One region of the Streptomyces sp. NPDC052101 genome, then DNA from elsewhere that is predicted to be linked to it. Evidence: riboswitches for the same ligand, from Rfam matches in the RefSeq annotation. Region 1 holds a riboswitch; each other region holds the start of a gene.

Region 1 (9,583 bases):
AGTCGGAGGCGATGTCCAGGACGTCGTCGGCGAGCTGGAAGGCGACGCCGAGCCGCTCGCCGTACTGGGTGAGCACGTCGACGACCGTCTCGTCGGCGCCCGACATCATCGCGCCGAACCGGCACGAGACCGCCACCAGCGAGCCCGTCTTGCCGCCGAGCACGTCCAGGTAGTGCTCGACCGGGTCACGGCCGTCCGAGGGGCCGGCGGTCTCCAGGATCTGGCCCGTGACCAGCCGCTCGAACGCGAGGGCCTGCACCCGGACCGCCTCGGGGCCGAGGTCGGCGAGGATCTGGGAGGCACGCGCGAAGAGGAAGTCGCCGGTGAGGACCGCGACGGAATTGCCCCAGCGGGTGTTGGCGCTGTCCACGCCGCGCCGCACGGCCGCCTCGTCCATGACGTCGTCGTGGTACAGCGTGGCCAGGTGGGTCAGCTCCACGACCACGGCCGAGGGCACGATGCCCGGTGCGTAGGGGTCGCCGAACTGGGCCGCGAGCATCACGAGCAGCGGCCGGAACCGCTTCCCGCCGGCTCGCACGAGGTGCTGCGCGGCCTCCGTGATGAACGGGACCTCGCTCTTGGTGGCCTCGAGCAAGCCTTCCTCGACAGCCGCCAATCCGACCTGGACATCGGCTTCCAGAGCCTGGTCCCGCACGCTCAGCCCGAACGGCCCGACGACGGTCACGAGGGGTCTCCTGTCTGCAGGTGTCTGCTGGCGATTACACGGTTTGTCGATAGGTCGCTGCCATCACTCAAGTCAGCGTATCCGGTCCTCTTTCGATCACCGATAGCGCCCACCGGTCCAGCCCGGGCGGTACCGGATCATGACCGGTATGGTTTTGATCAAGTGGTAAGAACGGACATTTATCGACTTAACAGGACTTCGCACGGTTTGTCGCGAACCAAGAGGCGAGCGGAGTAACAAGTACACCTCCGCCCGCGCACCCCTCCACTCCCCGCCTGCGCGATCACCCGAATCCCTCATGTCCGATTTGCTTTAATTTGCTACTTCGTGAGTTGGGTCACGGGCGGCCATCGGCGCCCCCACCACCCGACCACCCCTTCCCTCCTTGCCCCGTCGGCGAGTTGAGGGTTGGCAACCGCAAAGGATCAAGTACCCCATAGGGCACAGATCAAGGTCAAATAGTGCTTTGTGTGAATCCAGTACTTGTTCCCGACATGTGCTCTCGCATACGTTCCGGGCCGTCGGGCGGACGCCGAATCCTGCCGCCGCCCGCGTAACCCATCGACGAACTCATTCGTACGGCAGGAGCGGGGGACCCAGGTAAGTCGCCGGACCGGACGGCACACGTCGCACCGGAACGGCTAGGGGTGAAGCCGTGCCTTTCCCGAGGCACGGCCGGGCACCTCCCCGCCCGAACCCGACAGCTCACCTCGCAGGCGTCGGAGAGGACTTCCCCATGCGTGCTTCCGCTCAGCCCCGCCGTACCCGCACCAACCGCCTCTTCCGCGCCCTCGCCGTCGCCGGCACCGGTGCCGCCGTCCTCGCCCTGCCGCTCTTCGGCGCCACCGGCGCCTCCGCGGCCACCGGCACGACGGCCTCCACCACCGCCACCACGGTCTCCGGGTACCCGAACAACCTCGACGGCTGGATCCGCGAGTCGCTCGCGATCATGGCTCAGAAGGGCATCCCGGGCAGCTACAACGGCATTTACCGCAACGTCATCCGGGAGTCCTCCGGCAACCCGCTGGCCATCAACCTCTGGGACTCCAACGCCGCCGCGGGCACCCCCTCCAAGGGTCTGCTGCAGGTGATCGACCCGACCTTCAACGCCTACCACGTGGCCGGCACGGCGTTCTCCCCCTACGACCCGGTCGCCAACATCACCGCGGCCTGCAACTACGCCGCCGCGCGCTACGGCTCGATCGACAACGTCTACAGCGCGTACTGACGGTCCCCGGCCGCGAGGCAGAACACCGGCCGACAGACCGACGCACGTCGGTGAACCGGCACGACATCGGCCGCCCGGCACGTACCCGCACCTGACGGACGGGGGCGTGCCGGGCGGCCGCCGTGCGTCCACCGGGCCCGCCACGGACGGCCGCGTACTGATGTGCCGGTCAGTCGGTCGGAAACAGTCTTTCGAGGACGGCGGCGATGCCGTCGTCCTCGTTCGACAGGGTGATCTCATCGGCCACCGCCTTGAGTTCGGGATGCGCGTTGGCCATCGCGACCCCGTGTCCGGCCCAGTCGAGCATCGGGATGTCGTTGGGCATGTCACCGAACGCCACGGCCTGCCGCGCGGCGATGCCGAGCCGCTCGGCGGCCAGCGCGAGACCGGTCGCCTTGGTCACCCCGGACGGCTGCAGCTCCACGGTCCCCGGCCCCGACATGGTGACGGTCGCCAACGAGCCCACCACCGCGCGCGCGATGGCCGCCAACTCGTCGTCGGACAGGGCCGCATGGCGCAGCAGCACCTTGCTGATGGGCGCGCACCACAGGTCGTCGCGCCGGCCGACCCGCACCGCGGGCAGGGTCGGGTGCGGCATCCGATAGCCGGGCTCGATGAGCGTGAGCCCGTCGACGCCGTCCTGGTCGACGGCCGCGTACACCTGCCCCACCTCCGCCTCGATCTTGCCGAGCGCGGTCTCGGCCAGCTCCCGGTCCAACCGGACCGACCACAACAGGCGGCCGGATCCGGCGTCGTAGACCTGTGCGCCCTGCCCGCACACCGCGAGCCCCGTGCAGCCGAGGCGCGCGAGGAGGGGCCGTACCCGCGGGGCCGGGCGGCCCGTCACCACCAGGTGGCGGGCGCCGGCCCGGACCACCCGCGCGAGCGCGGCGAGCGACCGGTCGGAGACGCTGTCGTCGCCGCGCAGCAGCGTTCCGTCGAGGTCGGTGGCGATCAGTGCATACGCGGGGGAGGCTGCCATGATCAGAGAATACGGATACCTCGCCCCGCCGACTCATCTTGTCGTCCTGCGTACTTACGTACTGGTCAGCCCCAAGTGGTGCCCGCAGGCTCCTTGATGGTGGTGTTGATGCGGTTGAACATGTTGGTGAGCGAGATGGTGAGGATCAGCGCGGACAGCTGCTTCTCTTCGTAGTGGTCGGCCACTTCGTCCCACAGTGTGTCCGGAACCGGCTCCTCGGAGCGGTCGGCGAGCCGGGTCATCCGCTCGGCCAGCTGCAGCGCGGCGCGCTCGGCGTCGGTGAAGAACGGCGCCTCGCGCCAGGCGGCGACGGCGGCGATCCGCTCCTCGCTCGCGCCGGCCTTGCGCAGGTTCGCCGCATGGGCGTGCGCGCACGCGCTGCAACCGTTGATCTGGCTGGCCCGCAGTCCGACGATCTCCCCCAGCTCCGGCGGCAGCCCGCCTTCCCCGATCCCCTGCAGAAGCGTTCCGATGCCCTTCAGGGCGGTCGGGAGAAGGTAGGCCGCGTTGGTCATCCGTGCCTGCATGATGCTGTCTCCTGGGTGTCAGTGATGTGCGTCGATCGCTTGCACTGCACTGACGGAGCGCAGGCGGCTGATGTGACGGCCCCGGACGGGTCCGCCCGAAGGCCTCAGCCGTGGTCCGCCGCCCGGTGATCGCCATGGTCCGCCGCCTGGTGTTCAGCCATGGGCCGCCGCCAGGTGTTTCGTCAGCCGTGGGGAGGCGAACTCCGTGCCGCAGACGAAGCGCATCACCGGGCCGTAAGACGACGCGGCCGGCAGGCCGGTGAAGTACAGACCGGGCACGGAGGAGACAAAGCCGGAGCCGAGCCTGGGCGTGCCGCGGCTCACCGCGAGGCGGGTGCGCAGTTCGTGGCCGAGGAAGTCCATCGCCGCGATGTCGACGCGGTAGCCGGTGGCGGCGATGACATGGTCGGCGGCGATCCGCTCGGTGGTGCCGCCGTGCGTGCGCACGGTGAGGACGGGGCTGCCGTCCGGCGCCTCGGCGGCCGCGACCCGCTCGACGTCCTGCACCTGTACGGCGCTCTCGAAGCGCTCGCGCAGCCACCAGGCGCCGAGCGGTCCAAGGACACGGCGGACCAGGTAGTGACGGGTGGCCTCGGGTAGGTAGCGGTAGGGGTGCGGGTAGTAGCTGAGCGCCCACAGCGACCAGGCGTTGCCGAAGGGGGACTCGGGGCGCAGCTTCGGCTGGTCCCAGGGCGGGGCGCCGAAGGCGACCCGGCCGCGGCCGCGCGCGACCACACGCACGCGTGCCCCCGCTTCGGCGGCGAGCGCCGCCGTCTCCAGCGCGGACTGGCCGGCGCCGACCACGATCAGCTCCTTGCCCGCGAACCGGCTCAGGTCGTGGTGCTGGGAGCTGTGCGAGACCGGGCCCGAGGGCGCCGGTCCGTCGGCCGCGGCTCCCGCCAGCTCCGCCGGCAGGTGCGCGAGGCCCGACAGTCCGGTGGCGACGACGACCGCGCGCGCGGTGAACATCTCGCCCGAGTCCAGCTTCAGTTCGAAGCCGCCGCTCTTGTCGCGGTCCACGGCGACGACCCGCACCCGCTCCAGCTCGGGGACCAGCTTGTGCTGGAACCACTCGCCGTAGGCGATGAACGTCTCCGCCGGGATGATGTCCTCGTCGCTCACCAGGCGGCGGATGCCGGCCGCGTCGCAGTAGTCGGCGAGGGTGTGGCCGGGCTGCGGGCAGTCGAAGTTCGAGGCAGCGGGTGTCGACTTCAGGAGCATGCCGTCGGGCATGTGGTCGCGCCAGCTGACCATGGGGGCGCCGAAGACGCGGACGGGCATGCCACGCGCCCTCAGATGGGCGGCGGTGGACAGGCCGAACGGCCCGGCCCCGATGACTGCAACCGGTCGAGTCACGAAGTCCCTCCCCAGGACACGGTGCGCCACCTCTTGGTGGCCTTGCCTACTTCGTGGTGGTGCTGCCGCGGCGGTTGGTCCGCCACAGCTGATACAGGTGCTTCGCGCCCGGGCGCACGAAGCGGGCGAGCATCGTGACGAACGGCAGCGGGTCGTCACCCGCGAACCAGGCCAGCTCCGTGCCGCTCGCCCTGGCCGGCGCGTGCGGCGTCGTATAGCCGCTGCGACGGTAGGCGAGGAGGGCGGGCAGGTCGATGTTCTCCACGATGTAGCGGTGGCCGGCGCGCTGTTCCCCCTCCGGAACGGGGCGGCCGGTCAGGTTCAGATGCATCGCGCGTACGACGTCCACGCCCGACTCGTTCTCGAAGAGCCGGAACTGGGCGCCCATGCGCGGGTTGAAGTCCAGGAGCTTGTACTGTCCGTCGCGCCGGTCGAAGCGCAGGTCGAGGTCGATGATGCCGCTGTAGCCGATCTGCTTGATGAAACGTGCGGCGAGGTCGGCGAGTTCCGGGTTGTCGACGACGTACGCGTTCGCCGTCATGCCGGCGTGCGGCGGCCACGAGCGGACCTTGACGCCGGTGAAGAGTGCCAGGGGGCTGGAGTCCTGGTCGAAGCTGGCGTGCACGATCCAGTCCTCGGCCTCCTCGCGCGGCAGGTACTCCTGGAGGATGACGCCCGGCCGCGCTCCCCAGTCGCGGGCGAGGGTGAGCAGGCCCTCGCGCGTGGCGATCCTGGTGGTGCCGCCCACCGCGGGCCGTTCACGCCGGACGAACGCCTCGCGGTTCTTGGCCACCACCGGGAAGCAGGCCGTTTCGGCGAAGGCGACGATGTCCTCGTACGACTCCGGGAACGCCGACGCGGGGCTCGCGATGCCGTGCTCCACACACAGTTCGTGCAGTCCCTGCTTGCTGGCCAGGCGGCGCGGCAGCGCGGGATCGACCCGCGGGAAGAGAAAGGATCCGGCCAGATCGTCCTGGTGCTCGGCGATCAGTACGGCCGCTTCCTCGTCGGTCGGGACGAGCACGGCGGGACGGCCGATGCGGTGGCCGATACGCAGCAGTCCCTCGACCAGACGGCCGGGGTCCTCCGCACCGGACGTCGGCCACACGAAGGCCTTCTTCAGATAGCGCGAGGAGGCCGCGGGCGTGTACGCGTCCTCGGTGATGGCGTACATGGGCACGCCGAGCCGGCCCAGGCTGCGGATCGCTCCGACGCCACCGTGGTGCAGCGGATAATCGCCGAACTTGACGATCAGTCCCGGCACGTCACGGTCCGCCTCGAACGGCACACTGACGCCACTTTCGGCCACGGGTCCCCCCACGTGTCCCCCATTGGAACGGACCCACCCCGTCCGTGTCCCCAAAGGACGCTAAGCCGGAATTGCCGCCTCCGACAAGGCCTATTCGGACATTGCGAACTCTTTAGACAGGGTGCGAGCAACCTTTCGAAGCCTCTTCTACGCACGCCTTTCGGACACCCCTGGAGACGCCTCTCGGTGCACTGCCCAAGACACGCATCCCGGCCGTAACGTGTGGCGCGACCACATGCAATACAGCGCCGTGCACGGCCCGGATGAGAGTGAGGCAGCACCCCATGCCCCCCTTCGACGTCCCCGAGGGCGACCCCTTCGGACCGCACAACCTTCCCTATGGCGTGTTCTCGCCGTCCGGCAGCACGGAACGGAGGGTCGGTGTCCGGTTCGGGGACCACGTCCTCGACGCGGGCGCCGCGGCCGCCTCCCTCGGCTCGCCGTACCACTCGCTGCTCGCGCGGCCCACCCTCAACTCGCTGCTCGCCGCCGGCCGCCCGGTCTGGTCGGACGTGCGGCGCGCGATCACCTCCTGGATCACGGACCCCGCGCACCACGAGGCGATCGAGCCGTTGTTCCGTCACCTGTCCGAGGTGACCCTGCACCTGCCCTTCGAGGTGGCGGACTACGTCGACTTCTACGCCTCGGAGAACCACGCGCGAAACGTCGGCCAGATCTTCCGCCCGGACGCCGAGGACTCCCTCACCCCGAACTGGAAGCACCTGCCGATCGGCTACCACGGCCGCTCCGGCACGGTGGTCGTCTCCGGCACCGACGTCGCACGGCCGTCCGGGCAGCGCAAGGCCCCCACCGACCCGGCACCCGTCTTCGGCCCGTCGGTCCGGCTGGACATCGAGGCCGAGGTCGGCTTCGTCGTGGGCGTCCCGTCCGAACTGGGCAGCCCGGTCGCGCTGGCCGGCTTCCGCGACCACGTGTTCGGCCTCTGCCTCCTGAACGACTGGTCCGCGCGGGACATCCAGGCCTGGGAGTACGTCCCGCTCGGCCCCTTCCTCGGGAAGTCCTTCGCCACCTCGGTGTCGGCGTGGATCACCCCGCTGGAAGCGCTGGAGCACGCGCGCGTGGCGCCTCCGGAGCGCACGCACCCGCTGCTGCCCTATCTGGACGACGCCGCGCCCGGCATCGAGCCCGGCGGCTACGACCTGCGCATCTCCGTCGCGATCAACGGCCATGTCGTCTCCGAGCCGCCCTTTTCGACCATGTACTGGACCGCCGCCCAGCAGCTCGCCCACATGACCGTCAACGGCGCGTCGCTGCGCACCGGCGACCTGTACGGCTCGGGCACGGTCAGCGGCCCCGAGGAGCGGCAGCGCGGCTCTCTGCTGGAGCTGACCTGGAACGGCCGCGACCCCCTCGAACTCCCCGACGGCAAGCGGGCCTTCCTGGAGGACGGCGACGTGGTGACCCTGTCGGCCTGGGCTCCCGGGGCGGACGGCCGCCGTGTCGGGCTGGGAGAGGTCAGCGGACGAGTCGTGACGAAGTGAGCGGTATCGGACCGAACGCTCTCGGAGCGAGCCCCACCTTGTAACAAGGAGTTGACACAAGTCCGCCTTGGCGAGCACCTTGTACTCACCGCTTGATACAAGTGGTGAGTACAAGTCGTGCTTCCACGGGGGACCTCCATGACCGATCTCGACATGACCGCCCCATCGACCGCCTCCCGGGGGCCGGTCGACCGCTACGCCCGCTGGACGGGGGTCGCCACGGGCGCCCTGGCGGCCTGCTGGCTGTCCGCGCTCGACCACGGCGACGGCGCGCTGTACGCCGTCCCGGCATTCGGCCTGAGCGCGGTCGCCGGCGTCCTGGCCGGCGACGCGCTGACCGCACCGGCCCGGGGAGCCGTCCGCACGGCCGGGCTCGCACCGCGCCGGGTCCGCGACTACGTACCGCCCCGGATGACCCTGCTGCTGGCGGTCCTCGCGGCCGCCCTGGTGGCGCTGCTGGCGACGGCGGGCGCGGTGGCCTCGCCGGACGACCTGGGGCGGGCGGGCCGTCAACTCACCCTGACCTGCGACGGGATGACCCAGGCACACGGTCCCTGGCCCGGCCTGTACTACGGCCTGCCGATGCTGACCTCCCTCGCCGTCGCCACGGGCGCGTGCGGCTGGTCCCTGCGGCGGATCGCCACCCGGCCCGGCGACGAGCAGTCCCGCCGCGACCGCTCGCTGGCGATCGTGGCCGCCTGGGGGATCGTCGTCTCCACCTCGCTGCTGGGCGCCGCCGCGACGGCCTCGGCCTCGCTGTTCAGCGTGACCTGCGACGGGGCAGCGGGGACCGTGGCGAATGCGTTCCTGGTGCCGTTGGCCCTGGTCTCACTGGTGACCGCCCCATGGCTGCTCTTCACCCTCTGCTCGCCCCGAGCAGGACGGCCCTTGCGGGCGGACCGAGGGGTGCGCCGGTGAGCGGCGCCGCCGTCCGGGTCGACACGACCAGTCCCGTCCCGCCCTACGAGCAGATCCGCGCCCAGCTCGCCGCCCTGATCAGCAGCGGACGGCTGGCCGAGGGCGAGAGGCTGCCGACCGTACGGCAGCTGGCCGCGGACCTGGGCCTGGCGGCGGGCACCGTGGCCCGTGCCTACCGCGAACTGGAGGCGGCGTCCCTGATCCGGACCCGGCGCGGCGCGGGCACCCGGGTGGCTCCCCCGCCACCGGGCGCCCACCGCCGCGAGGCCGCGGAACTCGCGGACGGAACCAGGGACTTCGTGGCCTGGGCGGTGGCCCTGGGGTTCGGCGAGGACCACATCCTGGAGGCCGTACGGCAAGCCCTGCGGGAGCGGGAGGCCTGAGGCTTCCGCTCCCGGGGGCGGGCAAGCCGGGCCTGGCGCGGAGCGAGGCGGCGGAACCGCGGAACGGATCAGCGCCGAGACCTGACTCATGACGCCCCGCACCGTCATACTGGGCGGACACGCACCACGCGACGCGCCCTCGGCGCATCGCCCCGCACCACCCGCCACCCGCGCAACTCTCCGACCAGGAACCGGAGCCCCGGCATGACCGTCTGCCTGCTCCTGCTGAGCGTCGTCGCCCTGACAGCCGCCCTGCCGGCACCGCGTGCACTGACCCGTGCCGCCTGGACCGAGCGGGAACCGGTGGTCGCGCTGTGGGTGTGGCAGTGCCTGGTCGCCACCGTCCTGCTGTGCTGCCTGGCCGCACTGATCCTGGGCACGGCGGCTGTCTTCCACACCGTCCGCGACCGCGTGTTCGCCCCCGCGCCGCCCTCCGTCACCGCCGCCTACGACCTCACCTCCACACCGATGTGGGCCGCCACCCTCACGGTGCTGCTGGCCTGCGGGGCGGCCTGGACGACGGCGATGCTGGCCCGGGAAATCGTCGAGGCCCGCCGCAGCCGCGGCCAGGCCCGCGCGCAGCTGCGCGAGCGCGCTCCCGACCTGCCGGCCGGGCTGCCGGCGGCGCGCGGCCCCATGCTGGTGCTGGAGGACGAATACCCGGACGCCTGGTGGATGCCCGGACACCCGCCG
Region 2 (9,583 bases), on a different contig from region 1:
CGAGGAGATCCGGCCGAGCTTCACGGACTCGGTGGAGGTGGTGGCGTACGGGGTCGGGGAGGTGCTGTCGGCGGCCTGCTCGTCGGTGTGGCTGACGATGAAGCGGTTGCCGGTGAGGACCAGCACCGTCACATGCCGGCGGACCTCGTTCTGGTCGAACGTCGTCTCCTGGTGGACCAGGTACGACCGGATGGGCTCGCCGCCCACTGCGGCCTCCACCGCCTCGGCCACGAGGGCCGGGTAGTAGCCGCTGCGCTCGATCGCCGAGCGCAGCCCCTGGGTCGTCGTACTGGTCTTGGCCATGGCGTCCATCCTAATCCGTGGGCAAGGGGGGTCCGGGCCAGTCACGGGGACCGGGTCCGGCCCCCGCACGCGCGCGTGGGGGCCGCTGGACGAGCCCCGGCAGGATGTCCAGCCCCTGAGCCGCGATCAGGCAGGAGGCGGTTTCGGGTCCGCCGGCGTCCGCCTCGAACGCGACGGCGACGGGCGGTGTTTCGCCCAGCACTCGCCGCGGCCGTGCCGCCTCCCGGCTGCCCTCGGGCAGGCGCCGGCCGGTGATCTCCATGCGGTCCCCCCTCCCCTCGTCAGTAGGCCGGCATCGTGCGCGGGCCGAGGTCGTCGCGGGCGGGCGGCGGCGCGAGCCGTACCGTGGCGCCGAGGACGCTCACCCCCTGCGGGGCGACGACGACCGGCTCCAGGGTGACGGCGACCACCTCCGGGTGATCGTCGACCAGGCGGGACACCCGCAGCAGCAGCTCCTCCAGCGCCGGGGTGTCCACGGGCGTGGAGCCGCGCCAGCCGAACAGCAGCGGTGCCGTACGGATCGAGCGCACCAGTGAGGTCGCCTCCCGGTCGGTGACCGGGACGAGCCGGTGCGCCATGTCCCCGAGCAGCTGCGAGGCGGCTCCGGCGAGCCCGAAGGACAGCACGGCCCCGGCCGCCGGGTCGATCACGGCCCGTACGACGGTGTCGACGCCGCGCGGCGCCATGCCCTGCACCACCGGCCGCAGCTCCTCCGGTTTCCCGAACAGCTCGGTCAACTCGGCGTACGCCCGGCGTAGTTGCTCCTCGTCCGCGAGGTCCAGACGGACGCCGCCGAGATCGGCGCGGTGCCTGAGGTGCGGGGCGGTGGCCTTCAGGGCCACGGGGTAGCCGAGGGTGCGGGCGGCTTCGGCGGCGGCGTCCGGGGCGGGGGCGGGCAGCGCGCGCCGCACCGGGATGCCGTACCGGCCGAGCAGCTCGCAGGTCTCCGCGTCGGAGATCGTGAGTCCTTCACCGCGCGCGAGCAGCTCGCCGATCAGCCGCGCGGCACCCTTCTCGTCGATGTCGTCGTACTCGGGCACCTTCCCCGGGTCCACGGCCTCCCGCCGCCACTGCCCGTACTTGACCGCCTCGGCGAGGGCCCGGACGGCACGCTCGGCGGCGGGGTAGGCGGGGATGAGACGGGTGCCGTCGGAAGGAGCGGCTGTCGGCGTGGGCGCGCCGGCACTCGCACCCGCTGTCGCCGTGGGCAGTCGTCCCCCAGGGGGATGGGGGTCCCCGCGCTCCAGCGAAGCCGAGAGCGGGGGAAGGTGGGCATCGGCCGCACTGCCGGGCGTCTTGTCGACGGCCTGTGGTGCGGTACTCGCCGCAGCGGACAACGCTTCCGCAAGTCCCCCGAGCTCCACATGCACCACCAGCACCGGCTTGCCGGGCACCGCAGCCGCCGCGGACCTCAACGCCTCCGCCAGCTCCGCGTCTCCCGGCGACGCCTCCCCGATGGCGGGGATCGCCGTCACGACAACGGCGTCATTCGTGGTGTCGGCCAGCGCCCGCGTCAACGCCCGATGGAAGTCCTCCGCCGTCGCCCCCGTCGTCAGATCCACCGGACGCGACGGCCGCAGCCCCTCGGCGAGAGCGCGGTCGTACGTCAGCACCCCCAGCGACTCGGAGTTCCCCAGGATCGCCACCCGCGGCCCCGCCGGCAGCGGCTGGCGCGCCAGCAGCAGCCCCGCGTCGACCAGCTCGGTGATCGTGTCGACGCGGAGCACCCCGGCCTGGCCCAGCAGCGCGGCGACGGTGGCGTGCGGCAGCCGGGTCGCCCGTACCGCGTGTCCCTGGGGCGCGGAGCCGACGCCCTGCACGACGACCAGCGGCTTGGCCGCCGCCGTCCGCCGCGCGAGGCGCGTGAACTTGCGCGGGTTGCCGATGGACTCCAGGTACATGAGGGCGACGTCGGTCTCGGGGTCGTCGTACCAGTACTGGAGGACGTCGTTGCCGGAGACGTCCGCGCGGTTGCCGGCGGACACGAAGGTGGACACGCCCGTGACCCCGGTGACCCCTCCTCCGCGCCGGTGCAGCCGGGACAGCAGGGCGATGCCGATGGCGCCGGACTGGGCGAACATCCCGATGCGGCCGGGGCGCGGCATCTCCGGGGCGAGGGAGGCGTTCAACCGGACGTCCGCCGCGGTGTTGATGACCCCGAAGGCGTTCGGGCCGATGATCCGCATCCCGTACGCGCGCGCGTGCCGCACGAGTGCGCGCTGCCGCTCGCGCCCCTCGGGCCCGCTCTCGGCGTATCCGGCGGAGAGCACGACGAGCCCCTGGACACCGTGCTCGCCGCACTCGGCGACCACGGCGGGCACGTACTCGGCGGGTACGGCGACGACGGCGAGGTCGACGGGGCCCTCGATGTCCCGCACGCATCGGTACGCCGGCACCCCGTCGACCTCCTTGAGGTCCTCGGGGAAGGCCTTGTTCACAGCGTGCAGGCGGCCGCCGTAGCCGGCGTCCCGGATGTTGTCCAGGACGCTGCGGCCGACTCCGCCGGGGGCGCGGCCGACACCGACGACCGCCACGGAGCCGGGCGCGAGCAGCCGGCGTACCGAGCGGGCCTCGGCCCGCTGCTCCCGCGCGCGCTGCACGGCGAGGGAGCGGTCGGTGGGTTCGAGGTCGAACTCCAGGCGGACGACGCCGTCCTCGAAGCTGCGGTTCTGGGTGTACCCGGCGTCCGTGAAGACCTTGATCATCTTGCTGTTGGCGGGCAGCACCTCGGCGGCGAAGCGGCGGATGCCGCGCTCGCGGGCGACGGCCGCGATGTGCTCCAGGAGGGCCGAGGCGACTCCGCGGCCCTGGTGCGCGTCCTGCACGAGGAAGGCGACCTCGGCCTCGTCCGCGGGCGCGGAGGCGGGCATGCCGTCGGCGCCGATGCGGTCATAGCGTACGGTGGCGATGAACTCGCCGCCGATGGTGGCCGCGAGTCCCACCCGGTCCACAAAGTCGTGGTGCGTGAAGCGGTGGACGTCCTTGGCGGAGAGTCGGGGGTACGGCGCGAAGAAGCGGTAGTACTTCGACTCGTCCGAGACCTGCTCGTAGAAGCTGACCAGGCGGTCGGCGTCATCAACGGTGATGGGCCGGATGCGCGCGGTACCCCCGTCGCGCAGCACCACGTCCGCCTCCCAGTGGGCGGGGTACTCGTGCCGGTCCTGCCGGTCCGCCGAGGTCTGCATGGGCCCCAGAGTACGGCTCGCGTACGACAACGGCGCGGGGCAGTCTGTGGAGGACGAAAGTCGGATCGAGGCCGCGGTCCGACGACACGACCGGGACAGGACGAAGGTCCGATCCGGGCATGCTTCACGATATGGGAAACTGGTCTAGACAACCCTGAAGACTGAAGGGCAGCAACACATGGCTGAGCGCCGCGTCAACGTCGGCTGGGCCGAGGGCCTCCACGCCCGCCCCGCTTCCATCTTCGTCCGAGCCGCCACGGCCGCAGGCGTCCCGGTGACGATCGCCAAGGCTGACGGCAACCCCGTCAACGCGGCCTCCATGCTGGCCGTACTGGGCCTGGGTGCCCAGGGTGGCGAGGAGATCGTTCTCGCCTCCGAGGCCGACGGCGCGGACATCGCCCTCGACCGTCTGGCGAGGCTGGTCTCCGAAGGCCTCGAGGAACTGCCCGAGACGGTCTGAGTACCGGCGCAACCAACGCACGGGAGCCGCGTCGTCCTTTTCGGGCGGCGCGGCTCCGCCCTTTCCGGGCCCATTGCACGCACACCGGAATTCGAGCAACGGAAATACACCGCCACCGAATTACTCTTCTTTGTATACGGCGTCCGTGTTAATGCCGGAGGCCCGACATGTTTACGGCGTGTTGCGAAGTCCTCACACGCTCGGCGGCCCCGGGAAAACGCAGCCGGTGCGCGGCCGTCGCGCGTTCGGTGTGCAGCGCCGTGACCGCCCGCGCGCGCTCGCCGTCGCCGCGCGCCACCGCGTCCACGATGGCGCCGTGTTCCACCCAGGCCTCCACCGGGCTCGGCGACGTCTCCACCGTGTACATCCAGGCGATCTTGTGACGCAGCTGGGTGAGCATCGCGGTCAGCGAGGGGCTGCAGGAGGCCTGGGCGAGCGTCTCATGGAACCAGCTGCCCAGTGAGCGCAGATCCTCGCTGTGCCCCCTTCTGGCCCGCTCCTGACCCAGCCTGACCAGGCCGCGCAGCACCTTCAGATGGGCCTCCGTGCGCCGCTGTGCGGCCCGGGCGGCGCCGAGCGGCTCCAGGAGCGTGCGCATCTCCAGCAGGTCGGCGGCCTCCTGCTCGGTCGGCTCGGCCACGCACGCGCCCGCGTGCCGGCGGGTGACCACGAAGCCCTCGGCCTCCAGGGTGCGCAGCGCCTCGCGGACGGGGACGCGCGAGACGCCGTAGCGGCGGGCCAGGACTTCCTCGGTGAGGCGGCCGCCGCGCTCGTGGACACCGGCGACGATGTCGTCCCGGATCGCCGTGCATACCGAGTGCGCCGGAATACGCATGACCGACCTCCGCCTTAATCCCCGTGAAACGTCGACGATGGACGCGTGTTCCGTGACTCTATTCCAATGGGCCGGAATTTCCGACGGCGGGTCGGAATCCATGGATATTTTTTGGTCAGCAAGTCCGGTGTCCACCGCTGTATCCCGCTGTGCACCTCATCCCGCTGCGCACCGCGCAAAACGGCGAAGGCCCCGGCTCGGTGAGCCGGGGCCCCAATACCGCACGGGCGTCGGGTCAGACGTTCACGCCGTGCCCGCGGAGGTAGGCGACGGGGTCGACGTCCGAGCCGTAGTCGGGAGTCGTACGGGCCTCGAAGTGGAGGTGCGGGCCGGTGACGTTGCCGGTCGCGCCGGACAGGCCGATCTGCTGGCCCGGGGTGACCTGCCGGCCGACCGAGACGCCTATGGACGACAGGTGGCCGTACTGGGTGTACATGCCGTCGGCCATGCGGATCACGATCTGGTTGCCGTACGCCCCGCCCCAGCCGGTGGAGACGACGGTGCCGGAGCCGACCGCGTGGACGGTCGTGCCGCTGGCCGCGTGGAAGTCGATTCCGGTGTGCGAGCCGGAGGACCACAGGGAGCTGCTGGCCTTGTAGCCCGTGGAGACATAGGAGTCGGCGATCGGGGCGACGAAGGCGTTCAGGCGCTCGCGCTCGGCCTCGCGGGCGGCGCGGGCCTGGGCCGCGCGCTCCTGCTTGGCCTTCTCCGCCGCCGCCTTGGCCGCGGCCTCCTCGGCCGCCTTCTGCTCGGCGGCCTGCTTCTGGGCGGCGGCCTGGGCGTCGATCTGCTCGGCGATGTCGTCGCCGACACTGATCACCGGGGTGAGACCGGTCTGCTCGGCGGTGTTCTCGGCGGCGAACGCCGGGGCGGTCGCGAGGGTGCCGATGACGCCGGTGGTGGTGAGGGCCGCGATACCGGCCGCCTGAGCGGTGGTGCGCTTGACCCGGCCGGGCTTGCGATGCTTCCCGGTGGCGCACATGAACGCCATGAAGTGGCTGGTCCTTTCCTTCCCTCTCGCCTACCGGGTTAGCTGACGGGTTCGGAGCAGGAAGGTCTCCTACGGGCCCCCTCGCGACACGCGCGGGCGCCCGATTCACCCCAGGGACTGCGATGGGTCCCCGGCTCCCCTGGCTCGCGCCGTACGGGGACTCGGCGATGGCTGTCCGGTGCCGCGGGTGCGGCGCACTGCCTACTGACGAACAGCCCGGACGACGCTACGAAAGCCTGCTTTCCAACCCCAAACGGATCCGGGATTTTGTAGCGCATCCCACAGGGCAGACAGGCAACCTCCGCCGCAAATCGGGCATCTGGGGAAGGGAGTGGAACAGCAGGGGCCCTGACGGCCTGTAGACCGTCAGGGCCCCACGCGCGCGTGCGGCGTCCGCCGCGTACTACTCCGCGGAGACGACCGTGACTTCGCCGATGCCGAGCGCCTCCACCGGCGCCTTGATCGCGGAGGCGTCACCGACGAGGACGGTCACCAGGCGGTCCACCGGGAACGCGTTCACGACGGCCGCCGTGGCCTCCACCGTGCCCGTCGCGGCCAGCTGCTGATACAGCGTCGCCTGGAAGTCGTCGGGCAGATGCTGCTCGACCTGGTCGGCCAGCGTGCTCGCCACGGCCGCCGCGGTCTCGTACTTCAGCGGCGCCACCCCGACGAGGTTCTGCACGGCCACGTCCCGCTCGGGGTCGGTCAGGCCGTCCGCGGCGAGGGTGCGCAGCACCTTCCACAGGTCGTCCAGCGCGGGGCCGGTGTTGGGGGTGTCCACGGAGCCGCTGATGGCGAGCATCGAGACACCGGTGCCGTCCGGGGCGGAGCGCAGGACCTGCCCGAACGCGCGCACACCGTAGGTGTAGCCCTTCTCCTCGCGCAGGACGCGGTCCAGGCGGGAGGTGAGGGTGCCGCCGAGGCAGTAGGTGCCGAGCACCTGGGCGGGCCACACGCGGTCGTGCCGGTCGGAGCCGACGCGGCCGATGAGCAGCTGCGTCTGGACGGCGCCGGGGCGGTCCACGATGACGACCCGCCCGGTGTCGTCGGCGCTCACCGACGGCACGGGCCGCGGCTCACCCGGGGTGCCGGTCCAGGCGCCCAGGGTGTCACCGAGCAGCGCGTCCAGGTCGATGCCGGTGAGGTCGCCGACCACGACCGCGGTGGCCGTGGCGGGACGGACGTACCGGTCGTAGAAGGCGCGTACGGCGGTGGCGTCGATCTTCTCGACCGTGTCCTCGGTGCCCTGGCGCGGGCGGGACATGCGCGAGGTCGCCGGGAACAGCTCCTTGGACAGTTCCTTGGCGGCCCGGCGGGACGGGTTGGCCAGCTCGTGCGGGATCTCGTCCAGGCGGTTGCGGACCAGCCGCTCGACCTCGCTCTCGGCGAACGCGGGCGCGCGCAGGGCGTCGGCGAGCAGGCCGAGGCCCTTGGCCAGGCGGGAGGCCGGGACCTCCAGGCTGAGCCGGACGCCGGGGTGGTCGGCGTGCGAGTCCAGCGTGGCGCCCGCGCGCTCCAGCTCGGCGGCGAACTCCTCGGCGGAGTGCTTGTCGGTGCCCTCGGAGAAGGCCCGCGCCATGATCGTGCCGACGCCGTCCAGGCCGGCCGGCTCGGCGTCCAGGGGCGCGTCCAGCAGCACCTCGACGGCGACGACCTGCTGGCCGGGGCGGTGGCAGCGCAGCACCGTCAGGCCGTTGCCGAGCGTGGCGCGCTCGGGGGCCGGGAACGCCCACGGCTTGGCCTCGCCGGGCTGCGGCTGGGGGTGGAAGTCCATGGTGGCGAGCTGGGTCACTTGGCCGTCTCCTCGTTCTCGTTTCCGGCCTCTACGGTCGCTTCCTGCTCCGGGTCCTCACCGCGCCCCGCCTCCTCGGTGTGCTCGGCGGAATCGGCTGACAGCGGCTCGTAGACGAGGACCGCGCGGTTGTCGGGGCGCAGGCGGGCCTTGGCGACCTCCTGGACCTCCTCGGGGGTCACCTCCAGGACGCGCTTGACGGCGGTGAGGGCGAGCTGCGGGTCGCCGAACAGGACGGCGAACCGGCACAGTTCGTCGGCGCGGCCGGCGACCGTGCCGAGCCGGTCCAGCCACTCGCGCTCCAACTGGGCCTGGGCGCGCTCCATTTCCTCGGGCGTGGGGCCCTCCTCGGCGAACCGGGCCAGCTCCTCGTCGATGGCGGTCTCGATGACCGGCACCTCGACGTCACCGGAGGTCTTCACGTCCAGCCAGCCCATCGAGGGCGCGCCGGCGAGGCGCAGCAGGCCGAAGCCGGCCGCGACGGCCGTACGATCGCGGCGCACCAGCCGGTTGTACAGGCGGGAGGACTCGCCGCCGCCGAGGACGGTCAGCGCCAGGTCGGCCGCGTCGCACGCGCGCGTGCCGTCCTCCGGGAGCCGGTAGGCGGCCATCAGGGCGCGCGCAGGGACCTCCTCGACGACGACCTCGCGCTTCTGCTCGCCGATGACCTCCGGCAGGGATCCGTCGCGCGGTTCGGGCTTGCCGTCGTGCGCGGCGATGGACCCGAAGTACTTCTCGACCCAGGCGAGCGTCTGCTCGGGGTCGATGTCGCCGACCACCGAGAGCACCGCGTTGTTCGGCGCGTAGTAGGTGCGGAAGAACTGGCGGGCGTCCTCCAGGGTGGCCGCGTCCAGGTCCGCCATCGAGCCGATCGGCGTGTGGTGGTAGGGGTGGCCCTCCGGGTACGACAAGGAGGTCAGCTTCTCGAAGGCGGTGCCGTAGGGCACGTTGTCGTAGCGCTGGCGGCGTTCGTTCTTGACGACGTCCCGCTGGTTCTCCATGGACTCGTCGTCCAGGGCGGCCAGCAGGGAGCCCATGCGGTCGGCCTCCAGCCAGAGCGCCAGCTCCAGCTGGTGTGCGGGCATGGTCTCGAAGTAGTTGGTGCGCTCGAAGCTGGTGGTGCCGTTGAGCGAGCCGCCGGCGCCCTGCACCAGCTCGAAGTGGCCGTTGCCCTCGACCTGCGCCGAGCCCTGGAACATCAAGTGCTCGAAAAGGTGAGCCAGGCCGGTACGTCCCTTGACTTCGTGGCGGGAGCCGACGTCGTACCAGAGGCAGACGGCCGCCACAGGGGTCAGGTGGTCCTCGGAGAGCACCACGCGCAGACCGTTGGCCAGCCGGTGTTCGGTCGCTGTCAGGCCCCCAGAGCCTGCCTCGGCCGTGGTCGTGTGACCCATGGGCATGTACGTCCCTTCGCGAGCGGAGGCGGTTGCGCGAACCGCGGTTTTCCTGCCGTTCCTGCCACTGTATGCAACGTGCGGGGGACCCCGGAGAAGTTCCCGCGGGACGTACGCCCACAGCGGATCCCGTAGCCTGCCCCGGACCCCCGGAGGTTCCGGGAAGCCCGCCGGGACCGGGTCGTGGCACGGGTTGTCAGTGCCGCGGTCCACAATGGTCGGCGTCAGATCCGTCAATCGCTTCAGCAAGGAGCCGGCAGCGATGGCCCGCCGCAGCACGAAGACCCCGCCGCCCGACGACTCGTACGAGGAGAAGATCCTCGACATCGACGTCGTGGACGAGATGCGTGGCTCCTACCTCGAGTACGCGTACTCGGTCATCTACTCGCGCGCCCTGCCGGACGCCCGTGACGGCCTCAAGCCGGTGCACCGCCGCATCGTCTACCAGATGAACGAGATGGGCGTGCGCCCCGACCGCGGCTATGTGAAGTGCGCGCGTGTCGTCGGCGAGGTCATGGGCAAGCTGCACCCGCACGGCGACGCCTCGATCTACGACGCCCTGGTGCGCATGGCCCAGCCCTTCTCCATGCGTGTGCCGCTGGTCGACGGCCACGGCAACTTCG
Region 3 (9,583 bases), on a different contig from region 1:
ACTCGCTGAACGCCCCAGAAGCCCCCTCGCCGGTTCCCCACACCCCCGGCGTGTCCGTCCGGCATACCCGGGCCAAGGGGGAGCCGCGGTTCCCGGACGGGCCCAAGGCGGATCCCGCCGGGTCGCACTTCGAGCGGCGGATCCGGAGTTTTCAGCCCCGGCGCAGCCGGGTGACCGCCGGGCAGGCGGACGCCCTGCAGCGGCTGTGGCCCAAGTGGGGCCTCGACATCGACGGGCAGCGGGTCATCGACCTCGGCGAGCTGTTCGGGAACGACAAGCCCGTCGTGCTGGAGATCGGGTTCGGGATGGGCGAGGCCACCGCGCAGATGGCGGCCGCCGACCCGGACACCAACGTCCTCGCCGTCGATGTGCACACCCCGGGCCAGGGCAATCTGCTGGGTCTTGCCGACCAGAACGGGCTGGCCAACGTCCGGGTCGCGAACGGCGACGCGATCATCCTGCTCAGGGAGATGCTCACCCCCGACTCGCTCGACGGGCTGCGCGTGTACTTCCCGGACCCCTGGCCCAAGAAGCGCCATCACAAGCGTCGGCTGATCCAGCCCGAGTTCCTGTCGCTCGCCGCGACCCGGCTCAGGCCCGGTGCGCTGGTGCACTGCGCGACCGACTGGGAGCCGTACGCCGAGCAGATGCTGGAGGTGCTCGGCGCGCATCCCGACTTCGAGAACACGCAGGAAGACGGCTGTTTCGCCCCGCGCCCCGAGTTCCGTCCGCTGACCCGTTTCGAGGGACAGGGACTGGACAAGGGACATGTGGTGAACGATCTGCTGTTCCGCCGCGTACCGCACCAGGACCGATCACCCGAATCTCACCAGGGCCGATAAACCGCTCCAGCCCCTCGTCCCGTCACCGTTAGGGTCGATGCCGTGGCCACCAGTCCTCCGTTTCCGACGTATCCCCCGGGCCCCGACGGCCTTGTTCTCCGTCATCCGCACTGGTGGCAGCGCAGGTGGGTGCGGTACGGGGCACTGATCACGCTGCTGGCGCTGTCCGGTCTGGTCATCCTTGCGCTGGTGCGCCGGCAGACCGGCACCGAGGGGTTCGTCGTCGGGCTCCTGCTGGCCATGCTGCCCGTGCCGTGGCTCATAGCCGCCTTCCGGTGGCTGGACCGGGTGGAGCCGGGCCCCTGGCGGAACCTGATCTTCGCCTTCGCCTGGGGCGCGTGCGCGGCGGCGCTGATAGCCATCATCGCCAACAGCTTCGCGACCAAGTGGATAGCCACCGCCACCGCCGACCCGGCCGGCGCGAACACCCTCGGCGCCACCGTGATAGCGCCCGTCGTGGAGGAATCCGCCAAGGCCGCCTCCGTCCTGCTCGTCTTTCTCTTCCGCAGGCGTGACTTCACCGGGATCGTGGACGGGGTGGTGATAGCGGGCATCACCGCCACCGGGTTCGCGTTCACCGAGAACATCCTCTATCTGGGTACGGCCTTCGGGACCGACCAGCTCACCGGCGACCGGGGCATCGCCTCCGTCACCGCCGCCACCTTCTTCGTGCGCATCGTGATGTCCCCGTTCGCGCACCCCCTGTTCACCACCCTCACCGGTCTCGGCTTCGGCATCGCCGCGCTCTCCGCCGAGCGGCAGCGCGGCCGGCGGGTGCTGCTGCCGGTCTGCGGCCTGCTGCTCGCGATGAGCATGCACGCCTTCTGGAACGGCTCCTCCACCTTCGGCGAGTTCGGTTTCTTCGCCGTCTACGGCGCCTTCATGGTGCCCGCGTTCGGCCTGCTGACCTGGCTCGCGATCTGGACGCGGCAGCGGGAGCTGCGGACCGTACGGGAGGAACTGCCGGCGTATGTGCTGGCCGGGTGGCTGGGGCCGGCCGAGCCGTTCGCGCTGGCGTCGATGGGGGCGCGGCGGACGGCCCGTGACTACGCCCGGCACCACCATGGCCGGCCGGCGGCGCGGACGGTGGCGCAGTACGAGGCGTACGCCACCTCGCTCGCGTTTCTGCGGCACCGGGGGCGCCAGGGGAAGGCCGGGGCCGACTTCGTCGTACGGGAGCGGGAGCTGCTGGACGAGCTGTGGAAGCGGAGGGAACTGGCTCGGCCGGCCCTGGAGTACGCGGCGCGGGCGGCTGCGCCGGCTTGGCCGGTGTACGCGGCGCCGGCGGCGATGGCATGGCCGGGGTACGGATATCCGGCGGCGCAGATGCCCTCGGCGTCCGGGCCGGCGTACGGGTATCCGACGGCACCGTATTCCGCGTACAACCCGTATCGGTCGTAGACGATCGGCGCCGGCGGTGGATGATCTCGTTCCGCCACCGGCGCCGGGTTCACACGGATGTCACGGTCAGGGGGTGAGGCCCTTGTCCCGCAGCCAAGGCGCCGGGTCGATGGCACTGGCCTGGCCGTTCGGGTGGACCTCCAGGTGGAGGTGCGGGCCGGTGACGTTGCCGGTGGCGCCGATCCGGCCGATGACATCGCCGGTGGAGACCTTCTGGCCGACCGAGACGTTGATCGAGGACTGGTGGCAGAACCACAGCTCGGTGCCGTCGTCCAGGGTCAGGACGGTGCGGTAGCCGTAGGCGCCGGCCCAGCCCGCCTCGGTGACCGTGCCGCTGTGGACGGCCTTGATGAGGGTGCCGGTGGGGGCGGCGAAGTCGAGGCCGGTGTGGTAGCCGGAGGACCACATCGCGCCGGGCTGGCCGAAGGTGCCGGTGATCGTGTACGAGACGACCGGCAGTGTGTACTGCTTGGCCAGCTCGGCCAGTCGCTTGGCCTCGGCCGCCTTCTTGGCGTCGGCCTCCGCCTGCTGTTTGGCGTCGGCGGCCTTGGCGGCGGCGGCCTGCTCCGCCTTGGCGGCCGCGTCGGCGGTCTCCTTCTCGGTGGCGGCGAGCGCGGCGGTGGTGGCCTTGCTCTCGGCCTTGCTCTGCTGCTGCTCGGCCTGGGCCATGATCCGGTTGCGCAGGGCCTCGCCGGCGTTGCCGCTGTCCGCGCTGTCGGAGGCCATGCCGGCCCTGCTGAGCGCGGTGGCGGCCTCCGGCTTGGCGGCGGAGTCTGTACCGAAGAGATGCTCGACCGAGTCTGGCAGGGATATGGAGACCGGCGGCTTGCCGGTGTTGGCGCTGGCCATGCCGCCCGCGCCGACGGCGGCCATCACACCGACGCCGAGGACGGTGGAGCTGCGCGCGAATCCGCCGCGCTGCTTGGCGACGCGGTGCCGGCCACGGACCGGGGCGAGGGAGTCCTCGGTGGGGTTCCACTCCTCCCAGGGGCCCTCCTCGGCGCGGTAGCCGCCGTAGCCGAAGGTGTCGGGCTCCGCCTCCGCGGGCATGAACGGGGCTTCTGGGGCAGGATGGTTGGACGCCACTCGGGCGCACTCCTTTCCTTCCTCCGCCTACCGGGTTAGCTGACGGGTTCGGAGCAGGAAGGTCTCCTACGCGCGTATACCGGGCGTGGACTCTGCGAGTTCACACCGGCATTCGCGTGATTCACCCCAAGGTGGTGGTTCCCCGGTTCCCTCGCGGGATTCGGCGCGTGCGCACGGAGCCGCCTCTTGTGACGGCTGGGACGACCGCGCTGCGTTATCGAACGTTAATAGACCTCAGAGTCACTTTCCAAGCCGTTCGTCTTGATCATTAACGTTTTCCGCCGCGGACTTACCGGCCAGGAGTGGCGCAAACCGGGCGAGTTGACTGCCACTAAGGAGCGTCGACGCTTTTGATGGTGACTCGATGTCATGCGGAGGGCGCTCGTCCGGTCACGGCCGGTAACGATGATCTTGATACTCCCGCCCACTCTGAACCGATGTGCATCGCACCCCACGGATGACGTACACTGGTGACACAACGACGCGGGGTGGAGCAGCTCGGTAGCTCGCTGGGCTCATAACCCAGAGGTCGCAGGTTCAAATCCTGTCCCCGCTACTGAAGACTCAGGGCCCGGAAACCAATGGTTTCCGGGCCCTGAGTGTTTGACCTGAGCGTGTTCCGGGTGGACTCAACCCACCAGGTGCCGGTTCGGCGCCTTGGCCTGCTCCTCGTACTCCGGCAGTACGACCACCTCGACACCGCCCTTCGCCAGCACCCCGGTCCCGTCGGCCGCGTCCACGAACGTGTCCGGCTCCCGCCACGCCGTGACCACGCGCCGCACCCCCGCCCCAAGGATCAGCTCGGAGCACGGCGCCGGCCGGGAGGCCCGCCGGGCGCACGGCTCCAGGCTGCTGTACACGGTGGCGGCGGCCAGCCGCGGATCCGCCGGGTCGATCTTCGCGAGCGCCGCCTCCTCCGCGTGGACCACGGGGTCCTCGCCCTCCCGGGAGTGGCCGCGCGCCAGCTCGCTGCCGTCCGCGGCGACCACGACCGCGCCGACGCTGAACGCCGTCCGCGAGGGCGGGCACAGCGCGGCGAGTTCGCAGGCGGTGCGCAGCCAGTGCCGGTCGGCGGCGGTGGGGAGCGGGCCGGTGCCGGGGGCCGTGGGCTCGTAGCGCATGAGGACCACGTCCTCGATACGGCGGGTCTCGGTCAGCCGCAGCCGGCCGGCCTGGTAGGTGCCCGGGCCGAACAGGCGGGGCGCGGCCGGGTCGCCGACGAACAGCGGGGCAAGGACCAGCTGCAGCTCGTCGGCGAGGCCCTGCTGCAGCAGCTGGGTGTGGACCGTGCCGCCGCCCTCGACCATCAGCCGCCGTACGCCGCGCACGTCGTGCAGGTGGGACAGCAGGGCCCGCCAGTCGAGGCCGGGGCCGAGCGGGACGATGTCGGCGGCGCCGCCGAGGCGGCGGGCGGCCAGCTCGGCGCCCCGGTCGGTCGTGTAGACGAGCTTGGCGCCGCCGGTGTGCCAGAAGCGGGCGCCGGGGTCGAGGTCGCCGGTGGCGGTGACGGTCACCTTCAGCGGGTACTCCGGCCGGCCCTCCCGCACCCGGGCCGCGCGGCGCTCGGCGGAGTTGACCAGCAGCCGCGGGTTGTCGGCGCGGATCGTGCCGGCGCCGATCAGGATGGCGTCGACGGAGGCCCGTACCGCGTCGACCCGGTCGAAGTCGGCCGGGCTGGACAGCAGCAGCCGGTCGGGGCCGGTGTCGTCCAGGTGGCCGTCGAGGGAGACGGCGGCGGACAGCAGCACGTACGGATACGACATGGGCGCGCTCTCCCTGCGAGTTTCAGAAGTCACTCTTGGTTCAAGTTTTAAACAAACCTACACTGGCAGCATGACGACCCGCTGGCTCACCCCCGAGGAGCAGCGCGCCTGGCGCGCGTACCTCGCCGCGACGCACCTCCTGGAGGACGCGATCGACCGACAGCTCCAGCAGGACGCCGGCATGCCGCACCTGTTCTACTCCGTGCTGGCCAACCTCTCCGACGCGCCCGACCGACGGCTGCGCATGACCGATCTCGCCGAGACGCTGAAGATCACGCGCAGTCGGCTGACCTATGCGGTGACCCGCCTGGAGCGCGACGGGCTGGTGCGCCGGGAGGACTGCCGCTGGGACAAGCGCAGCAGTATCGCCGTACTGACGGACGAGGGGATGGCCGTACTGGAGCGTACGGCGCCCGGGCATGTCGAGACCGTGCGCGCCACGTTGTTCGACCGGCTCACCCCGGAGCAGGTGCGGCAGCTGGAGGAGATCTTCACGGGGGTCGCGCGCGGGCTGCAGGGCGATGACGCCGAGGCCGGGGCGGCGGACGACGTGCCCTGGCGGCGCCGGTCGTCCTGCTCCTGAGCCACGCTCTCCGCTCCTGGGTCACATCCCGCACCCGGAAAACAATTGCTTTAAGTTTGAAGCATGGGGTAGGGTCCCCTTCGAACCGCTGATTCAAATCTGAAACAGCTGCCCGCTCCCGGAGGGATCCGCATGCCCGACACCCCCGCCGCCACGCCGCGTGCCCGCGTCCGGGTACCGCTGCGCTTCCACGACGGCTACAGCGTCGACGCCGACCTCGTCACCTTCCACGGTCTGACCGACGGCCAGGAGCACATCGCCGTCGTCCTCGGCGACCCCGGCCCGGTCCCCCTGGTGCGCCTGCACTCCGAGTGCCTGACCGGCGATGTCTTCGGCTCGGCCCGCTGCGACTGCGGTCCCCAGCTGCGCGAGGCGGTCGAGCGCATCGCCGACCGCGGGGGCGTTCTGCTCTACCTCCGCCAGGAGGGCCGCGGCATCGGCCTCTACAACAAGCTCGACGCGTACGCCCTCCAGGACCAGGGCCTCGACACCTACGAGGCGAACGCCGCGCTCGGCCTGCCGGAGGACGCCCGCGACTACACGGCCGCCGCGCAGATGCTCGCCGCCCTCGGCATCGAGGAGCTGGACCTGCTCTCCAACAACCCCGACAAGGCCGAGCAGTTGCGCACGCTGGGTGCCGTCGTACGGGACCGGGTGCCGACCGGTGTCTTCACCACGGCCCACAACGTCCGCTACCTGCGCGCGAAGGTCCTGCAGACCCGCCACACCCTGCCGCTGGCCGAACTCACGGAACTGAACGCGGGCTGACGGAGCGGACCGCGGGACGGCGGGACGGCGGCTGGCGGTCAGCCGGGGTCCCGGCGGCCCGGCAGCCGCAGGGCCGGCAGTGCCGCCAGGGCCAGCAGGGCCGCCGCGACGGTGTACGCGGTCCGGAAACCGGCCGGGGCCATGCCCGCCGAACCCAGCACCACCGACAGCACGGCCGTGCCGACGGACGCGCCCAGCTGGGAGTTGATGCTCAGCGCGGTGCTCGCCGCGGCCAGCCGGTCGGCGGGCAGTCCCCGGCTCGCGGTGGTCATCGTCGGCATCAGCACCATGGCGGTGCCGATGCCCATCACCATCGCCGACGCGACCATCCGCCAGGGCGCGACCCCGGGCACCCCGGTCTGCCAGGCCAGCAGCGCCATCCCGAGGGCGGCCAGCACGATCCCGGCCGGGATCAGCCGGCGCGGTGCCACCTTGTCGATCCGGCGCGCCGCGATCTGCATGGCCGTACCGGCGACCAGACCGGTCGGCGCACCCAGCAGCCCGGTCGCCGTGGCGCTCAGTCCGCGCTCCTGCTGCCAGTACAGCGGGCCGAGCAGCATCGCGCCGAAATAGCCGCAGGTGAACAGGGCGAGCGTGCCGGCGCCGGCGGCAAAGGTGCGGTCGCGCAGCAGCCGCAGGTCCAGCAGGGGCGCGGACGCGGTGAGCGCCCGGCGTACGAAGGCCGCCGCGAGGGCCGCGCCGGCGAGCGTCGGCAGGAGGGCGCCGGGTGCGGTGAAGTCCCCGCGCTCGCCGCCGCGGGCCAGGCCGTACAGGAGCAGGGCGAGGCCGGGCGAGAGCATCAGCAGGCCGGGCAGGTCCAGGCGGGCGGCACTCCGCCCGGTCCCGGCCTTCTGCGCGTCCGGCGGCAGCAGCCGCAGTCCGAGCGTCAGGGCCAGGGCGCCGACGGGCACGTTGACCAGGAAGATCCAGTGCCAGGACGCGGCGTCGACCAGCCAGCCGCCGAGCACCGGCCCGGCCACCGGCCCGATCAGGATGGGCAGCCCGCCCACGGCCATCGCGCGGCCGAGCCGGCTGCGGTCGGCGGCGCCCATCACCATCGTCATGCCGACCGGCTGCAGCAGCCCGCCGCCGAGCCCCTGCACCGCCCGGAAGGCGATGAGGCTGCCCGCGTCCCAGGCGCACGCGGCGAGCAGCGAGCCGAGGGTGAACAGGACGAGCGCGGTCAGATAGGTGCGCTTGGCGCCGAGCCGGGCCATGGCCCAGGCGGCGGTCGGGATGACGGCGGCCAGCGCGAGCGTGTACGCGGTGGCGGTCCACTGGATGGTCTCCAGCGAGGCGCCGAAGGACTGCGAGAGCCGGCGCATCGCGACGTTGACGATCGTCATGTCGAGCACCGCCATCACGGAGCCGATGACGGTCACGGCCAAGGTGCGGTGCAGGGCCGTGGACTGCTTCGCCGGGTTCGGTCCCGGCCGGGCCGGTGCCGCGGCGGACGCGGGCGTACGCATCTCCCCCCACCCGCCCTCAGCCCGCGTACGGGCGCTCGGCCCGGGCGGATCGCAACGCCCTTCCCCACCAGGTGAGTTGACCGAGCATGCCCTTGACGGCGCCGGCGCACACGGCCGCGTCCCGCGGGGTGCCGTCCTCGCCGAGGCCGGACCAGGGGCCGTGCAGGCTGACCGAGTCGCGCACGGTCGTGGCGTGCAGTTCGGCGAAGACCAGCCGGAGCTGCTCCACCGCGCGCAGGCCGCCGCCGAGGCCGCCGTAGGAGACGAAGCCGACCGGCTTGGCCTGCCACTGGGCGTGGTGCCAGTCGATGAAGTTCTTCAGGGGCGCCGGGAAGCTGTGGTTGTACTCGGGCGTGACGACGACGAACGCGTCGGCGGCGGCGAGCCGCGGCGAGACGTCCCGCAGCGCGGCGACAGCCGCGGGGCTCGCCGTACCGCCGAAGCCGGGCAGCACCAGCGGGAGGTCGATCTCGGCGAGGTCGATGACGTCGAGAGCGAGGCCGGTCTCGCCGGCGGCCGCGCCGAAGAACCAGTCGGTGACGGCCCGGCCCTGGCGGCCCTCCCGGACGCTGCCGACGAGGACGGCGACGCGCAGCGGCGCTTCGTCTCCGGCCGCGGGCACGGCTTCGTTGCTGGTGACAGACACGGGTGTCCCCCTTCTCATGGCGGTCGGCCGCCCGTCGCGGCCTTCCGCACAGCAAGGTACAACGGTCGTTGTAAAAAATACAACGCCCGTTGTAGGTCGGGTAGAGTGACTGGCCACGAGGAGGCAGGTGTGGGCGAAACGAACGAGTCCCGGCGGGCACAGGCGCAACGCGAGGTCTCACCGCGCAAGCTGGCGAAGCAGATGGCGATCGCGAGCGCGTCCTGCACGCTCTTCGGCCGCGAGGGCTATGCGCGCGCCTCGGTCGACGCCCTGGCCGCCGAGGCAGGCGTCTCCACGCGCACGCTCTACAACCACTTCCCCGGCGGCAAGGCACAGCTCTTCCAGACGGTGGTGAACTGGACGTCCACCGAGGTCCGTGATGCCCAACTGGCCCGGCTGCGCGCCGTGCTGGACCCGGAGCGGCCGCCGCGCCCCGAGGACCTGGAACGCGATCTGGTCGCCCTGGCCCGCGCGTTCGTCGGCCTCATGGCCGACTACCCGAACCACTTCGCCCTCGTCCGGCACATCCACGCCGAGGCCGACCATGTGCCGCCGGAGGTGCTCAAGGCCTGGTACGAGGCCGGTCCGGGACCTGTCGGCCGGGCCGTCGCCGAGGCCATGACCGGCCTCGCGGACGCCGGTCTGCTCGACGTGCACGGTGACGCGGCGATGGCCGCCGCCCATTTCATGGCCCTGACCAGCCACACGATCGTCCAGTTCACCAACTACGGCGTCCATCCCCTCCCACCGGCGGAGACGGACCGGCTGATCAGGGGCGGCGTCGCGGCGTTCCTGCGGGCCTACGGCCGTGCGGACCCCGGTGCCACCGGCCGCGTCAGTCCCACCAGTTGAACATCAGCTCGCCCAGGGTCCGCGGTCGCCAGTAGCGGGGGACGAACTCCCTTACGGGAGCGCCAGGTCGGGGTGCGGCGCCGCCGAAGGCGACGACCGGCAGACGGCGGTGGGCCAGGACGGCCGTACCAGCCATGCCGACGGCGTCGAAGGTGGCGTGCGGGCCGGTGGCC

What was found. Region 1 has a riboswitch for cyclic di-AMP ahead of AB0L75_RS22150 (transglycosylase SLT domain-containing protein). Riboswitches for the same ligand answer to the same signal wherever they lie in the genome.
Positions count from the first base shown of each region.
Region 2: it holds a riboswitch for cyclic di-AMP, as region 1 does, so the genes downstream of both, AB0L75_RS32550 (M23 family metallopeptidase) here and AB0L75_RS22150 (transglycosylase SLT domain-containing protein) in region 1, are expected to answer to the same signal.
Region 3: it holds a riboswitch for cyclic di-AMP, as region 1 does, so the genes downstream of both, AB0L75_RS32175 (M23 family metallopeptidase) here and AB0L75_RS22150 (transglycosylase SLT domain-containing protein) in region 1, are expected to answer to the same signal.

Region 1 covers NZ_JBFAWH010000012.1:93,557-103,139, forward strand. Annotated here, with positions in the region: gene AB0L75_RS22145 (polyprenyl synthetase family protein) at 1-685, opposite strand, end outside; cyclic di-AMP (ydaO/yuaA leader) riboswitch at 1,238-1,417, shown strand; gene AB0L75_RS22150 (transglycosylase SLT domain-containing protein) at 1,422-1,913, shown strand; gene AB0L75_RS22155 (HAD family hydrolase) at 2,083-2,895, opposite strand; gene AB0L75_RS22160 (carboxymuconolactone decarboxylase family protein) at 2,961-3,422, opposite strand; gene AB0L75_RS22165 (FAD-dependent oxidoreductase) at 3,576-4,778, opposite strand; gene AB0L75_RS22170 (ATP-grasp domain-containing protein) at 4,825-6,087, opposite strand; gene fahA (fumarylacetoacetase) at 6,372-7,589, shown strand; gene AB0L75_RS22180 (hypothetical protein) at 7,728-8,507, shown strand; gene AB0L75_RS22185 (GntR family transcriptional regulator) at 8,504-8,890, shown strand; gene AB0L75_RS22190 (M56 family metallopeptidase) at 9,095-9,583, shown strand, end outside.
Region 2 covers NZ_JBFAWH010000024.1:75,729-85,311, reverse strand. Annotated here, with positions in the region: gene AB0L75_RS32575 (DUF5998 family protein) at 1-303, opposite strand, end outside; gene AB0L75_RS32570 (hypothetical protein) at 314-565, opposite strand; gene AB0L75_RS32565 (GNAT family N-acetyltransferase) at 585-3,488, opposite strand; gene AB0L75_RS32560 (HPr family phosphocarrier protein) at 3,667-3,948, shown strand; gene AB0L75_RS32555 (GntR family transcriptional regulator) at 4,097-4,783, opposite strand; gene AB0L75_RS32550 (M23 family metallopeptidase) at 5,019-5,774, opposite strand; cyclic di-AMP (ydaO/yuaA leader) riboswitch at 5,787-5,951, opposite strand; gene AB0L75_RS32545 (pitrilysin family protein) at 6,178-7,566, opposite strand; gene AB0L75_RS32540 (pitrilysin family protein) at 7,563-8,966, opposite strand; gene AB0L75_RS32535 (DNA topoisomerase IV subunit A) at 9,223-9,583, shown strand, end outside.
Region 3 covers NZ_JBFAWH010000023.1:91,050-100,632, reverse strand. Annotated here, with positions in the region: gene trmB (tRNA (guanosine(46)-N7)-methyltransferase TrmB) at 1-842, shown strand, start outside; gene AB0L75_RS32180 (PrsW family intramembrane metalloprotease) at 885-2,243, shown strand; gene AB0L75_RS32175 (M23 family metallopeptidase) at 2,310-3,329, opposite strand; cyclic di-AMP (ydaO/yuaA leader) riboswitch at 3,337-3,505, opposite strand; tRNA gene AB0L75_RS32170 (tRNA-Met) at 3,812-3,885, shown strand; gene AB0L75_RS32165 (dihydrofolate reductase family protein) at 3,959-5,092, opposite strand; gene AB0L75_RS32160 (MarR family transcriptional regulator) at 5,163-5,675, shown strand; gene ribA (GTP cyclohydrolase II) at 5,808-6,443, shown strand; gene AB0L75_RS32150 (DHA2 family efflux MFS transporter permease subunit) at 6,482-7,912, opposite strand; gene AB0L75_RS32145 (NAD(P)H-dependent oxidoreductase) at 7,929-8,558, opposite strand; gene AB0L75_RS32140 (TetR/AcrR family transcriptional regulator) at 8,688-9,410, shown strand; gene AB0L75_RS32135 (hypothetical protein) at 9,394-9,583, opposite strand, start outside.